Regions from separate parts of the Roseateles sp. GW821-FHT09G03 genome, predicted to be linked through region 1. Evidence: riboswitches for the same ligand, from Rfam matches in the RefSeq annotation. Region 1 holds a riboswitch; the other holds the start of a gene.

What was found. Region 1 has a riboswitch for cobalamin ahead of AC07OZ_RS28170 (TonB-dependent receptor domain-containing protein). Riboswitches for the same ligand answer to the same signal wherever they lie in the genome.
Region 2: another riboswitch for cobalamin. It lies ahead of AC07OZ_RS07140 (TonB-dependent receptor domain-containing protein); the one in region 1 lies ahead of AC07OZ_RS28170 (TonB-dependent receptor domain-containing protein).

The regions. Positions count from the first base shown of each region.
Region 1 is NZ_JBWKOK010000011.1:92,502-99,912, forward strand. Features, by position in the region: gene AC07OZ_RS28155 (FecCD family ABC transporter permease) at 1-874, opposite strand, end outside; gene AC07OZ_RS28160 (ABC transporter substrate-binding protein) at 874-1,836, opposite strand; gene cobU (bifunctional adenosylcobinamide kinase/adenosylcobinamide-phosphate guanylyltransferase) at 1,842-2,459, opposite strand; gene AC07OZ_RS28170 (TonB-dependent receptor domain-containing protein) at 2,547-4,502, opposite strand; cobalamin riboswitch at 4,628-4,896, opposite strand; gene AC07OZ_RS28175 (hypothetical protein) at 4,892-5,401, opposite strand; gene pth (aminoacyl-tRNA hydrolase) at 5,403-6,161, opposite strand; gene AC07OZ_RS28185 (50S ribosomal protein L25/general stress protein Ctc) at 6,302-6,919, opposite strand; gene AC07OZ_RS28190 (ribose-phosphate pyrophosphokinase) at 7,039-7,411, opposite strand, start outside.
Region 2 is NZ_JBWKOK010000001.1:1,588,455-1,595,865, reverse strand. Features, by position in the region: gene AC07OZ_RS07145 (hypothetical protein) at 1-302, opposite strand, end outside; gene AC07OZ_RS07140 (TonB-dependent receptor domain-containing protein) at 505-2,409, opposite strand; cobalamin riboswitch at 2,492-2,732, opposite strand; gene AC07OZ_RS07135 (GMP reductase) at 2,741-3,718, opposite strand; gene AC07OZ_RS07130 (beta-ketoacyl-ACP synthase III) at 3,965-5,086, shown strand; gene AC07OZ_RS07125 (hypothetical protein) at 5,169-5,531, shown strand; gene AC07OZ_RS07120 (glutathione S-transferase family protein) at 5,544-6,182, opposite strand; gene AC07OZ_RS07115 (helix-turn-helix transcriptional regulator) at 6,215-7,087, opposite strand; gene AC07OZ_RS07110 (energy transducer TonB) at 7,210-7,411, opposite strand, start outside.

The sequences.
Region 1 (7,411 bases):
GCAGCGCACCGCCGGTGAGCGCCGAGAGCAGCAGCAGCGCGCCATGGGTCGTCGGTCCCCAGCTGCGCACGAGGTGCGGCGCGACCAGTCCGACGAAGGCGATGAGGCCGCATTGCGCGACCGCCGCGCCGGTCGCGAGCGAGAGCGCGGCGATGAGCAGCAGGCGGATCAGCGTGAGCCGCTGTCCGAGCGAGCGCGCGGTGTCCTCGCCCAGCGTCAGCGCATCGAGCGTGCGGCTGCAGCCCAGCGCGACCAGCAGGCACAGCGCCATCGCGACGACCATGACCTGCACCGCGCTCCAGCCGACGTAGCCGGTGCTGCCGAGCATGAAGGCCTGCATCGCCCGCAGGATGTCGGGGTTCATCAGCGTCAGCAGCGCGGAGCCGGAGCCCAGCACGACGCCGACGACGACGCCCGCGAGCAGCAGGCGCAGGCTCTGCGTGACGCCGCGCGCGAGCACGAGCGTGAGCAGCACTGCACCGATCGCGCCGGCGAAGGCCGCACCGGTCATGCCGACGCGCAGCGCGAGTGCCGCCGCCGCCGGCGAGACGCCCATGACGAAGAGCAGCGCCGCGACGCCGAGCGAAGCGCCCGCGGAGCAGCCCAGCAGATAGGGATCGGCGAGCGGATTGCGGAAGAGGCCCTGCGCGATGGCGCCGGCCAGCGCCAGCAGCGCGCCCGCGAGCCACGCGCCGATGGAGCGCGGCGCGCGGATGTCCCAGAGGATCATGCGCATCGTGTCGCCGCCCTCGGTCCACGGGCTCCAGCCCATGCTGCCGATGGCCAGGCCCAGTGCCAGCAGCACGGCGCCGAGCAGCAGCAGCGCCGTCAGCTGCGCCGCGGTCTTGGCGGAGAGCAGGGAGGACGCGCGCATCAGCGCATGCCCCCCGGCGGCGCGTTGAAGGGGACCGTGGGCAGCGGCACGGGACCGGCGGCCGCTTCGCGCAGGCAGCGCGCCATCAGCGCGGCCGCTTCCGACATGCGCGGTCCGGGCCGCACGAGCACGTCGGACTCCGACGGGATCCAGACGCAGAGGCGCTGGTTCTTCACCGCGCGGATCGCGGGCCAGCCCGGGCGCTGCGGTAGTCCCGCGGCGTTGCGCTGGCCGACCATGATGACCTGCGGGTCGGCGCGGACGATGAATTCAGGGTTGAGCTTGGGGAAGGGGCCGAGCTCGGCCGGGATGATGTTCTTCGCGCCGAGCCGCGTCAGGATCTCGCCCATGAAGGACGCGGTGCCCGCGCCGTAGGGGCCGGCGTCGACCTCGTAGTAGACGCTGAGGCCGCGGGCGCCGGGCGGCAGTGTGGCGGCGCTCTGCGCGATGTGGCCGTCGATGCGGTTCCACAGCCGGCGCGCGTCGTCCTCCTTGCCGAGGATCTGCCCCATCTTGCCCAGCACGCGCTGGACGTCGTTCATGCTCTTGGGCTCCAGCGCGACGACCTTCAGGCCCAGGCCTTCGAGCCGGTCGATGACGCGCGCGGAGACGCCCAGGACGACGACGTCCGGCTTGAGCGCCACCAGCGCCTCGATGCTGGTGTCGTCGAGACCGCCCAGGCGCGGCAGCTTCTGCACGCTCACCGGGAAGTTGGAGAAACGGTCGACGCCGACGACCTTCGCGCAGTCGCCGAGCTCGCAGATGGTCTCGGTCAGCGAGGGCAGCAGGCTGACGATGCGCCGCGGCACCTCGGGCAGCGTCACGGTGTGGCCGCGGTCGTCCTTCAGCGTGATCGGCGCGGCGACCGCGTTCATCGCGTGCGTCGCGATCATTCCCAGCAGCACGCCGCCCACGGCGGCCTGTCGCGTGAGTCCGATCGCGCCTCGCATCCAGCGTCCCATCGACTTCATCCGTTGCTCTCCTCGTTCGCTTCGTTCGCTTCGTTCGCGCCATGGGCGCTGTGGCTCGCGCCGTCCAGGTCCTCGACCGGTCGTGTCCATGGCTGTCCCGCCACCATCAGGGTGAGCTGGGCGCACTGCCGCGCGACGAGCTGGTTGAGCCAGCCGAGTTCATCCACGTAGGCGCGCACCTCGCGCCCCATCGGCATCACGCCCCAGCCGACCTCGTTGGACACGAAGACCACCGGCGACGCCAGTTGCGGCAGCAGGCGCTGGAGGTCGGCGCATTCGGTGCGCCAGTCCTCGAGTCGCGGTGCGCCGTCCATCGGCATCAGCCAGTTCGTCAACCACAGGGTCAGGCAATCGACGACGACCAGGCGCTGCGGCGACGACGCGGCCCGCAAGGCCTCGCACAGATGCAGCGGTGCCTCGAGGGTGTCGAAGCCCGCCGGCCGGTCGGCGCGATGGCGGGCGATGCGGTCGCGCATCTCGTCGTCATGGGCCTCGGCGGTCGCGACGACGGTGACGCGGTGCCCCGGCGTGCGCGCCCAGCGCAGCGCGAGGCGCTCCGCGTGGCGCGACTTGCCGCTGCGCTGGCCGCCGACGATCAGGTGATGAGCGGACATCCGGAACCTCCAGTGAAAGCCGGGCAGAGAGGGCCCGGCATCGAATGCTGAAGTGCAGACCTTACCGCCAGGGCCTGCAGCCTCGGATCACAGCGACGGGGAATAACGCAGCGTGACGAACCAGGTGCGCGGTGCCTGCTGGTAGAAATTCGCCGTCTGGTAATCGCGGTTGAAGGCGTTGTCGACATTCAACTGCAGACGCCAGTCCTTCGCGAAGGCGTACTGCGCGTCCAGGTTGAGCAGGCCGTAGCCGCCCAGCCGGATCTTGTTGGCCGCGTCGTCGAAGCGTTGGCCGGAGCCGACCACGCTGGCGCCCAGCGTCCAGGCCTGCACCGAGGTTTCCGCGCGCAGCGTGCCGAAACGCTTGGCGCGGCGCTGCAGTTGGCGGCCGCTGTTGGCGTCGGTGGGATCCAGGAAGTCCGCCGTGGCGCTCAGGTTCACGGGTCCCAGCTGCGCGCCGCCCTTGAGGCTGGTGCCCTTGAGCAGCGCCCGGGCGACGTTGCTGTAGCAGCCGGTCGTCGAGCGGCAGCTGCCGGCCGCGCCGAAGGCGATCAGGTCGGTGACGCGGTTGTGGAAGGTCGTGACCGCGAAGTCGAAGTCGCCTTGGCCCCAGGCCAGGCCGGCTTCGCGGTTCTGCGCGCGCTCGGGCCGCAGTTCCTCGAATCCCTTGCTGGTGTCGGGACCGTAGACGCTGCCGCGCTGGTACAGCGTGGGCGCGCGGAAGGCGTTGCCGGCCGAGGCCGTGACGCGCCAGCCGCCGCCGAGCTTGAAGCCCGCCGCGAGGCTGCCGGTGTCGATGCCGCCAAATTCGCTGTCGTCGTCATGCCGGCCGTGGGCCTGCAGGCTGAAGGCGCCCAACGTGCCGAGGTAGCTCAGGCCGACCGCGTTCTGGTCGCGGGTGCCCTTGCCGCCGCCGACGAGGTCGGTGTTGACCAGGCGATCCTCGCGGCGCTCCAGCAGGCCGTTGAGCTGGTGCTGCTCGTTGATCCGGTAGAAGCCCTGCAGCGAGGCGCTGCGGATGCGGGTCTTCGTGAGGTAGGGCGAGCTGGGCTTGGTCTCGTAGTTCTCTTCGGACTGGCCCGCCGAGAGCTGGGTGGACAGCGCGGAGGACCAGGTGGAATTCAGGCTCAGCTTGCCCGCCAGCGTCTCGGTGACGCCGCGGTCGTCGGCGTTCTTGCCGGCGTCGTAGCCGGCGTTGCTGCGGCTCTTCAGGCCGAGGAACTCCAGGCGCTGGCCTTCGGCCACGCGGCCGCCCAGGCGCAGGCTGCCGCTGTAGTTGCGCCAGCCGTCGGCGTCGGGGTTGTAGCTCTTGGCCGTCGTGTTCAGGTAGGCGTTGAAGCCGGTGCCACGGTCGAGCGCGAGCGAGCCGGCGTAGTCGAAGTCCGCCGTGCCGCCGCTGATGCCGACGTCGGCCTTCACCTGGCCGAGGTTGCCGCCGCCGATGCCGAGGTCCAGCTGCGTGCGGCCCGCCCCCTTGCGCGTGAAGATCTGCACCACGCCGCCGATGGCGTCGGAACCGTACAGGGCGCTGGCCGGGCCCTTGAGGACCTCGATGCGCTCGATCTGCGAGACCGGGAGGTTCTGCCAGCTGGCGCCGCCGGAGGACTGGCCGTCCACGCGCACGCCGTCGATGAGGACCACGGTGTGGCGGGTCTCGGCACCGCGCACGAAGACGGAGGTCGTGTTGCCCGGTCCGCCGTTGCTGGTCATCTGCAGGCCCGCCACGTTGCGCAGCAGCGTGGCGATGTTGCCGAAGCCCTGGCGCTCGATGGTGTCGCGGTTGATGACGGTGAGGTCGGCGGCGACGTCGGACAGCTTCATCGGGCTGCGCGTGCCGGTGACGGTGACTTCGTCGAGCCGGCTCGCGGGGGAGCCTGCGGGGGAAGCAGAAGAAGATGCGGGGGAAGGGGCAGGGGAGGACTGCGCGGACGCGGCCGGGGAGAAGGCCAGGAGCGTCAGGAGCTGCGATGAGGCGAGCGCCATCGGGGTGAGGACGGACAGCGAGCGGGCACCAGCGCGCGCGCGCGAAACGAACGGAAGCATGAGGAACGGACCAACGACGGAGTTCAGACGCCTGCTCACCCGCAGGGCCTCTGAGAAACGGCATCGCCCGCTCGTCGTCGAGTCGTCCTGGTGAATGCTCACGAAGGACGCGTCGCGCGATCGGCTGGAGACGCCACCTGTTGGCCGGTATCCGGGCTGGTGGCCGCTGCCTGTGTCCTTCCCAGCGCGGACGCGCCAGTGGACGTGGGGACAGGCAGTGCCGGCTGCCGCCCGGTGTTCCTTCGTCAGGATCCCGGGCGCGCGGCCGGCGGCCACTTACCGTTGCGGGGACAGCTCAGGTTGGTTCGCGCATCGGGGATGCGACCGCTTCCTGATTCCCGTTTAACTGCACGGACGCAATGTCCGCGCGAGCACCAACGGCGCGCATTCTAACGAGGTGTGGGCGTCGTGGCGTCGGCGCCCGTCGTGGGCCTGGGCTGCAATGCGCCGTCAGGCGACGTGGGCACCTTGGGCTTCTTCTTCGGCGGCTTCTTGGGATCCTTGGGCTTGGGCTTCTTCGGATCCGCGGGTTTCGCTGGTTTCGTCGCGCGCTGCCCCGGCAGGCGGCCGTCGATGCCGGCGGCCTTGGGCGGCGTCTTGGCGGCCTGGCGTTCGCGCTCCCGCTCGCGTGCGGCCAGGTCGCGCGTCTCGGCGGCCGTGCGCTTGCGCGCGGCATCGGTCTCCTTGGGATCGACCTGGTCCTTCGGCACCTCGGCCGTGCGGCCTTGCCCGTCAGGGCAGGGGGTGCTGCGCAAGTCCTGACCCTCCGGGCCGCAGCGGTAGAAGCCGAAGGTCTTTTCCTGCTGCGGGGGCGCCTTGGGGACCTCCTGCGCGTTCGCCGCGCCAAGCTTGAGGACCAGAACAGCAGTCGTCAGGATCAGGGCGGCGCGCGCGGGCATGTCAGTCTCCGGGGATAGGGGGTGGGGCAGTGGGAACAGCAGGGGCAGGGGTGGCCGCGAGTGCCGTCGCGGGGGTCGCGGCAGTTCCGGTGGCGGCAAGCGGGGCGCCAGCCGTCGGCACGGCGCCTGCGGCGCCGGGCTTGGGTGGCAGGTTGGCGGGTCTGGGCGGCTTGGGACGCGGCGGCTTGGCGTGCAGCAACGCCACGGCCTTGGCCATGTCGCCGCCGGTCATCAGCTTGAAGGCCTCGAGCGACTTGCCGATGCTGTCCTCGACCGCCTGGCGCTCCGCCAGTGGCGGCTTGCGCAGCACGTAGCCGGCGACCTCGTCGCGGTGGCCCGGATGGCCGATGCCCAGGCGCAGGCGCCAGAAGTTCCCGCTGCCCAGTTGGGCCTGCATGTCCTTCAGGCCGTTGTGGCCGGCATTGCCGCCGCCCTGCTTGAGCTTGTGCTCGCCGGGTGCGATCTCGAGCTCGTCGTGGATGGCGAGGATCTCTTCCGGCGCGATCTTGAAGAAGCGCGCCAGCGCCGCCACCGACTTGCCCGAGAGGTTCATGTAGGTCATCGGCTGCAGCAGCCAGATCGGACCCGAGGCGCCCGGTGCGTCGTTGACGCGCGCGACCAGGCCGGAGTACTTGACGTCGAGTTGCGGCGTGACCTTCAGGCCGCGCGCCAGCGCATCGATCCACCAGAACCCGGCGTTGTGGCGGGTGTCCTCGTATTCAGGGCCGGGATTGCCCAGGCCGACAAAGAGACGAATCATGGGGCGCGATTATCAGTGTCGAGCTGAAAAGCAGAAGGCCCCGCAAGCGGGGCCTTCTTTGGGGGGAGATGCCACCCCGGAAGGGGCATCCCACGCTACGGACGCGCTCCTCGTCAGGCGCACGTCCGGAGACGAAGAAATTACTTCTTCTTCTTCTTCTTGTCGTCGGCCGGGGCAGCTGCCACGACGATGACTTCTTCCGCCGCGGCCGGGACCGGGGTGGCGACCACCGGGTTCGGCTTGCCGTGCGTGACGATCTTGATGTGATCGGCCAGCTTCAGGTCGTTCACGTGGATCGAGTGACCCATCGTCAGACCGCTCAGGTCGACTTCGATGAACTCCGGCAGCTGTTGCGCCAGGCAGGTGATTTCCAGCTGGGTCAGCACGTGGTTCACGGTGCCCTTGTCGGTCTTGACGGCCGGCGACTCGGCTTCACCGACGAAGTGCAGCGGCACCTTCTTGGTGATCTTGGTCGTGGCGTCGACGCGCTGGAAGTCCACGTGCAGCACTTGCTGCTTGTACGGGTGCATCTGGAAGTCACGCAGCAGCACTTGCGTGGTCTTGCCGTCCACTTCCATGTCGAGGATGGAGCTGTGGAAAGCTTCCTTCTTCATGGCATGGAACAGCGCGTTGTGATCCAGCTCGATGACGGCCGGCTCGCCAGCACCGTAAACGATGCCCGGAACCTTGCCAGCGTGACGCAGGCGGCGGCTCGCTCCGGTCCCCTGCAGCTTGCGCTCAAAAGCGACGAATTTCATATCAATCTCCAAGATGGACGGAGCGCCAGGATTGACGCTCCGGATGAAGGCCCCGCGACCAGGCGCCTTCGCGAAACAGCCGCTGTCCTTGCGGGCAGCGGCCGGAACTCAGGACGCGATCAGAAGTTGTTGTTCTGCTCGCTAAAGAGGGAGGTCACCGATTCACCGTCCGAAATGCGGCGGATGGTCTCGGCGAACAGGAACGCCACCGACAGCTGGCGGATCTTGCCGCAGGCCTTGGCGGTTTCCGACAGCGGAATCGTGTTGGTGATGACGACTTCGTCCAGCATGGAGCCGGCGATGCGCTCGATCGCCGGGCCCGACAGGATGGGGTGCGTGCAGTAGGCGAAGACGCTCTTGGCGCCGCGTTCCTTCAGCACTTCCGCCGCCTTCACCAGCGTGCCGGCGGTGTCGATCATGTCGTCCATGATCACGCAGTTGCGGCCGTCGATCTCGCCGATGACGTGCATCACCTCGGAGACGTTGGCCGAC
Region 2 (7,411 bases), on a different contig from region 1:
CCGGCAGGCAGTCCGAACTGTGCATCGCGGACCTCGACCTTCAACCCAGTGAGGCAGGCTTGCGTCATGCCACGCGGCTGCAAGGTCCAGGTGCTGCGTTGGTTCAGCTTGTAGGTCAGCGCGTCCTGCGCCGTCTGACCCGTGAGCGGCACGCTGGGCGTGTAGTACACCGTGGGGCGGTCACCCGTGACCTTGCAGTCATCGTCCCCGCCACCGCCGCAGCCGTTGAGCAGCGCCCCGACGGCCAACGCCGCCAGAACGGCCATCACGCCGCGTCCCCAGGACTTCGAAATCCACGCCATCACCCACTCCCCGACTTGTCGTGTTTGTTGCTGAAGGGGCGGGATGCTAAAGGGGGCGCGTGTGGCTTCCGCGCGAAAGCGTCCCCCGCGTCGGGGGAGTCGCTGTGATGGATGCCGCAGTGGCATCGCTACCACTCGATGCGGCGCCGATCGAAGACCGCGCGACTACTTCGCCGCGCGACCCCGATCGGCGTCGAAGGGCTCAGAAGCCCTTCATGTCGTACCGCACCCCGACCCAGGCCTGACGGCCCAGACCCTGGTACGTGTAGACCGGCTGCACGTCGCGGTCTGCGACGTTGAGCACCTTGGCCTCCAGGCGCCACTGCGGCAGGAAGCGCCAGGTCGCGCGCAGGTCCGTCACCGCGTAGGCGCCGAGCTGGGCGCCGACATCGGGCCGCGCGCCGACTTCCGTCAGCGATGCCCCGATGCTCCACACGCCGGTGTCGTAATCGGCGGAGACGCTCTCCTGATGCGCCGCGCGACGCGGCAGGCGAGCGCCCGTCTCGACATTGCGCGCGTCGAGGAAGTCGACCGTCGCGGCCAGGCTCAGGTTGCCGAAGCGATGCGTGCCGCTCAGCGTTGCGCCCTGCAGCTTGGCGTGGCCGATGTTGTCCGCGCAGCCGAAGAAGCCTGCCGGGCACTCGGTGCCGGTGGGATCGGGGTTGTAGACGATCAGGTCGCGGACCTTGTTGCGGTACACCGTGGCCGAGGCGCTGCTCGCGCCGGAGCGCCAGTTCACGCCCAGCTCGATGCTGCGGCCGCGTTCGGGCTGGATGTCCGGACGACCGTAGAACGGGTAGTACAGGTCGTTGAAGGTCGGCGCGCGGAAGCTGGTGCCGGCGAGCGCGCGCACCTTGAGCGTCTCGGTGAGCGCGTAGCTCGCGCCCAGCGTGCCGGTCGTGAAGCCGCCGTAGGCGGAGCTGTCGTCGCGCCGCAGGTTGGCCTGCAGCGAGGTCGCGCCGAACTGGCCCGTGTAGCCCGCGATGTAGGCGTTGTTGTGGCGCTTGAGCGTCTCGGTGACGACGCCGTCGGCCTTCTCCGACAGCCGCTCGTAGGCGAGCAGCAGTTGCTGGTCCGGCGCCAGGCGCAGGGCGTTCTGCCAGGTGGCCTGATCGCGGGTCGTCTTGAACGGCAGCGGATCCGGCGCGCCGGCGCGCGAGTCGTCGATGCCGTGCGTCACCTGCGCGGTGGTGGTCCAGATCGGCGAGAGCGTGCCGCGGTAATCGGCGCTGACGACGCGTGTCGTGAGGTGGTTGCGGAAGTCGGGCGTCGGATCGGCCAGGAAGTCCGGCGGGCCGCCGAAGTTGGCGCTGTCGTATTGCGCGTTGAGCTTGTTCTGCGAGGCGCTCACGCCGATGCGGTGGCCCTCCGCGGGCGTGAAGCCCAGGCGCGCCGTGGCCGCCGTGCGGCGGAAGCCGTCGCGGTCCGGGTTGTAGTAGCCGTTGATGTCGTTCGGGCGGATCGCCGACACGCCGTCGCTGGTCTCGCGGCCGATGCTGGCCGCGTAGTCGAAGCCGGCCTGCGCGCCGCTCAGCGCGAAGTCGGCCTTGCGGGCGTTGTATTCGCCGACGGCGACGCCGCTGGTGATGTTCAGCGGGCCCTGGCCGCGGCGGGTGAAGATCTGGATCACGCCGCCGACGGCGTCCGAGCCGTACAGGCCCGAAGCGGGTCCGCGCAGCACTTCGATGCGCTCGATCTGGTCGAGGCTCAAGGCTTCGAAGGCCGCTTGGCCCAGCGTCGCGGAGCCGATGCGCAGGCCGTCGATCATGACGACGGTGCTGTTGGTGTTGGTGCCGCGCAGCAGGTAGCCGGCGGTCTGTCCGGGACCGCCGTTCTGCAGGATCTGCAGGCCGGCGTAGCGGCGCAGGACCTCTTCGACGCTGGCGGCGCCGCTGTCGCGCAAGGTGTCGCGGTCGATCAGGACGATGTCCGCCACGCTCTTGCTCAAGGCTTGCGGTTCGCGCGTGCCGATGACGACGACGGGATCGAGGGAGGTCTGCGCGAAGGCGCTCGACGCGACGATGGACAGGGCGGGCAGGGCGACCAGCGCGGTCGCCGAAGCACGGGCGACGGCGCGCAGCGCGGCGCGGGGAGAAGAGGCTTGCATGTCGGAATCGGAAAAGCAGCGGCAGACGGCCGCTTCCCCGCGGCCGCATGCGGAATGGACGCGCCATCCTCCTGGAAGGACGGCGACGATCCGCCTGTTGGCCGGTATCCGGGCTGTCGGAAGAATGAACCCGTGTTGCCTTCCCGGACGACCGTCCAGTGGTTTCAGACACGAGCCGCGCGCTTCAAGAACGCGCCTTCCGCTTACCGTTGCGGGGGCAGCTCAGGTTGGGGCCACGACCGTGCGGGTGCGGCCCCTCCTGATTCCCGTTGAACTGCGCCGGCAGGGAGCCGGGCGCGAGCACCAACGGGCCGGATGATACCGGGCTGCCTTACATGAACAGGTGCTCGCCGGCGTTTTCTCCGCCGAGGACCACGTAGTTCACCTTGCGCAGATCGCCGAGGGCGCGGCCGCCGGCGTAGGAGATCGAGCTCTGCAGGTCCTCCTCCATCTCGCGCAGCGTGTCGGCCAGATGACCCTTCACGGGCTCGAGGATGCGCTTGCCTTCGACGTGCTTGTACTCGCCCTTGTTGAAGTCGGACGCGGAGCCGTAGTACTCCTTGTAGCGCTTGCCATCGACCTCGACGGTGTTGCCCGGCGATTCCTCATGACCCGCGAAGAGCGAGCCGATCATTACCATCGATGCCCCGAAGCGCACGCTCTTGGCGATGTCGCCGTGATGGCGGATGCCACCGTCGGCAATGATGGGCTTCGTGGCCACGCGGGCACACCACTTCAGCGCCGAGAGCTGCCAGCCGCCGGTGCCGAAACCGGTCTTCAGCCGCGTGATGCAGACCTTGCCCGGTCCGATGCCGACCTTGGTCGCGTCGGCGCCCCAGTTCTCCAGGTCGATGACGCCTTCGGGCGTGCCGACGTTGCCGGCGATGACGAAGGTGTCCGGCAGCTTGTGCTTGATGTGGGCGATCATGCGCTGCACGGCGTCGGCGTGGCCGTGGGCGATGTCGATGGTGATGTAGTCGGCGCCGAGGCCTTCAGCGGCCAGGCGGTCGATGATCGCGTAGTCCGCCTCCTTGACGCCGGCGCTGATGGAGACCAGCAGGCCCTTGTCGCGCATCGTGCGGGCGAAGGCGACGGCATCGAGGTCGAAGCGGTGCATCACGTAGAAGTAGCCGTTGGCGGCCAGCCATTCGGTGATGGACTCGTCGACGACCGTCTTCATGTTCGCGGGCACCGCCGGCAGCTTGAAGCGGCGGGGGCCGAACTCGACGGAAGTGTCGCACTCGCTGCGGCTGTTCACGCGGCACTTGCGCGGCAGCAGCAGGATGTTGTCGTAGTCAAAGATTTCCATGGTCCAAAGTCGCAAAGTCGGGCTGCGTTGATGCAGTGCACGCCCTGGGCTGCGAGCGCTTGACTTGGGACCCGGCCAAAAAAATACCGGGTCCCAAAATTTGGGCCCGGTGACCCATTCTACGCGTGCTGCAGGGAGCCGTCGCCACGCTGCGGTGCAGCATGCATCGTCCGGGGGCTTTTGGGCGCAGTTCGCTAAACTTCGCCCCCTTGGCCCTGCAACGGGCGACATCAGAAGACAAGCCACATGCATTCCGTCGTCATCAGCGGCACCGGGCTCTACCAGCCCCCGCACGTCATCACCAACGCCGAGCTGGTGGACTCGTTCAACCGCTACGTGGACCTGCAGAACGCCGAGCATGCCGAGGCCATCGCCGCCGGCACGCGCGAGGCGCTGGTGCATTCGAACGTGGAGTTCATCGAGAAGGCCTCGGGCATCAAGCAGCGCTACGTGATCGAGAAGGAAGGCGTGCTGGACCCGACGCGCATGTACCCGCGCTTCGCGGAACGCGCGGACGACCAGCTGTCGCTGATGGCGGAGATCGCCGTCGACGCGTCGCGCAAGGCGCTGGCGGCGGCCGGGAAGAAGCCCGAGGACGTGGACGCGGTGTTCTGCTCGGCGGCGAACATGCAGCGCGCGTACCCGGCGATGGCGGTGGAGATCCAGCAGGCGCTGGGCGCGGGCGGCTACGGCTTCGACATGAACGTGGCGTGTTCGTCGGCGACCTTCGCGCTGGAGCAGGCGTACAACGCGGTGCGCTCGGGCGCGTCCAAGTGCGTGCTGATCGTGAATCCGGAGATCACGTCCGCGCACCTGGAATGGAAGGACCGGGACTGCCACTTCATCTTCGGCGACGTGTGCACGGCGATCGTCGTCGAGCGCGCCGACCTGGCGACGGCGACGGAGCAGTGGGAGATCCTGGGCACCAAGCTGGCGACGCAGTTCTCCAACAACATCCGCAACAACTTCGGCTTCATGAACAAGGCCGAGGACAGCGATCCCGACGGGCGCGACAAGACCTTCCGCCAGGAGGGCCGCAAGGTCTTCAAGGAAGTGGTGCCCATCGCCGCGGCGCACATCGAGCACCACCTGGCCGCGCTGCACATCCAGCCGAACGACGTCAGCCGCTACTGGCTGCACCAGGCCAACCTGGGCATGAACCAGCTGGTGATCAAGAAGCTGGTCGGCGGCGAAGCCGGCGCCGAGATCGCGCCGCTGATCCTGGACACGTATGCGAACACGGCATCCGCCGGCTCGGTGATCGCGTTCCACGAGCACCGCGCCAACCTCAAGCAGGGCGACCTGGGAGTGATCTGCTCGTTCGGGGCGGGGTACTCGGTCGGGAGCGTGGTCGTCAAGAAGCGCTGAGCGCCACGCCGGCCCATGGGCCGGCCCGGGCGACTTCCGAGGAACGGGAGCGCTCAGGAAGGTTTTTCAACAGGGAGGGAATATGTCCATTGCCGTCGAATCCGACAGCTCGTCATCGCGTGGTTGGAGCGGGCCGCATCCGAGTGGCCGTGTCGCTGGCGCGCACAAGGTCGTGGGAGTGCTCTATCTGATCCTGGCGTTGCTGTTCACGCTGGGGCTGGTGTTCGGGCGCCAGGGCGCGCTGGATGTCGGCGCGGCCGTGGGGGCCGCCGTCATCTTTGCTTTCGGGGCGGGCCATCTCCTGCTGTCCCGCGCGGCGATGCGCACCCGGAAGTGGGCGCGAGGTCCTAGCATCCTGGTCGCGCTGCCGCTGCTGTTCGCCTTCCCGATCGGCACGTTCTTCGCCGTCGTGATCATCGTCAATTCGGCGAAGAGTTGGGATTGAGCGAGCGCAGGATCAGGTCAGCAGTGGCGTCAGTGCCGGGTCACCGGTCGTCATGGCCCGTTGGTAGGCGGGCCTTTGACCGATGCGCTGGAGATAGTGACGGATGTTTGGATACGGCGCCAGATCGACCGGCATGAACAACCGCATCGTCGTGAGCGAGAAGACGCTCATGATGTCCGCCGCGCTGAAGTCGTCGCCGGCGAAGTAGGGCGCTTGGCCGAGCCGCGCTTCGACGAGCGCCAGCACCTTGTCGAGGCGCTCCTGCGTCGCCGTCAGGACCGGATGGTCGGCCGGCAATGCGCGTCCCAGCGTCATGCGTCGCAGCATCACCGGCTGCAGATTGCCGTTGGCGAAGTGGAACCAGTACAGGAACGGTGCGAAGTCCGGGTGATCGGGGCCGGGCTTCAAACGGCCACTACCGTGTTTCGCGATGAGGTACTCGACGATCGCCGCCGACTCGGCCAGCAGCAGGCCGCCGTCCTCGATCAGCGGCGCGGCGCCGAGCGGATGCAGCGCCTTGAGTTCGGGCGGGGATAGCCGTGTCACCGCATCGCGGGTGTAGCGCTTGATGTCATAGGGAATGCCGAGCTCCTCGCAGAGCCACAAGATGCGTTCCGATTGGGAATGGCCGAGGTGATGGACGGTGATCATGTCGTTCCGATGAGGGCGTTGAAGTGCTTGAGTCAATCCGCGCGCTCGTGTCCGCGGACGGACGTGGGCGCGAAGCCGAAGCGCTCGCGGAAGCGCACGGCGAAGCGGGAAGGCGAGTCGTAGCCCACGGCGCGCGCGATCTCCGAAACGGGCTGCGTGGTCGCCTGGAGCAAGGTCAGCGCGGAGGCCATGCGGGCGTCGACGATTAAGGCCGTCATCGAGGCGCCTTCGGCGGCGAGCCGGCGTCGCAGCGTGGCTTCGGACATCGCCATCGCGCCGGCGACGCGTGCGGTCGTCCAGTCCTCGTCCAACCGTCCGGCGATCAACGCGCGCACGCTGATGGAGACACTGGCATCGACGGGCGCGGATCGCAGCACGAGGCCGTCTTCCAGCAGCCAGTGCATGACCTCCAGCACGCGCTGGCGTGCGATGGCGTCGGGTAACGCGGGGTTCGGGGCGAGCGCCTGCCGGGCGCGCTCGAAGGCTTCGGACAGGCCGGGCCGGACCTTCGACAGCAACCGCACCGGGGCCGGCGGTGGCCCCGTTCGCTCGCTCTGCGCGACGCGGGCGGCGTAGTACGCGTCGTCGAGCAACTCGCCGTCGAAGAGCAGCCAGCGCGCTTCGTACTGCGTTCCCTCGGCGACGAGGTTCGTGAAGTCGACGGTCTGGTTGCCGCTCAGCAGCAGCGCCTGCCGGGGCTGGGCGCGCACGCTGGCCCCGCGAGCCGGCTTGACGGTCTTGATGCCGCGATCGACGAGGATCAGCGCGGGCAGGTCGACGCGCATCCGCAGGATCTGCAAGCCGCGCCCCTGCAGCACGTGGGCCGCGACACCGACGCCAGGGCGGATGTACAGCTCACGGGCCAGCGCGGAGCCGTCGGGCGGCTGGATGGTGCTCGGCTTCACATCGATTCCTCAGGAAGGGATGAATCGATCCTAGCGGGCAAGCCTCACGCCGGTCGTGCGGCGGCGATCAGGTTTGGTGCCGATCCGATCAAGCGCGCCGACGGCGCCAGGCGGCACGGGCCTCAGATGTCCAGCCCATCCTCCAAGTTGAACTCGAACTCCCGTTCCACGATCACGGCGAGCGGCAGTCCGGCGTAGGTGGCCGGCGAGAACCTGGAGCGCTTCATGGCCGCGATGCACAGCTTGTGGAAGGCGCTCGGTGCCTCCGAGATGACCAGGAAGTCGGAGGCCGTGCCGTCGGTGTTGAGGAGGAACATCAGCTTG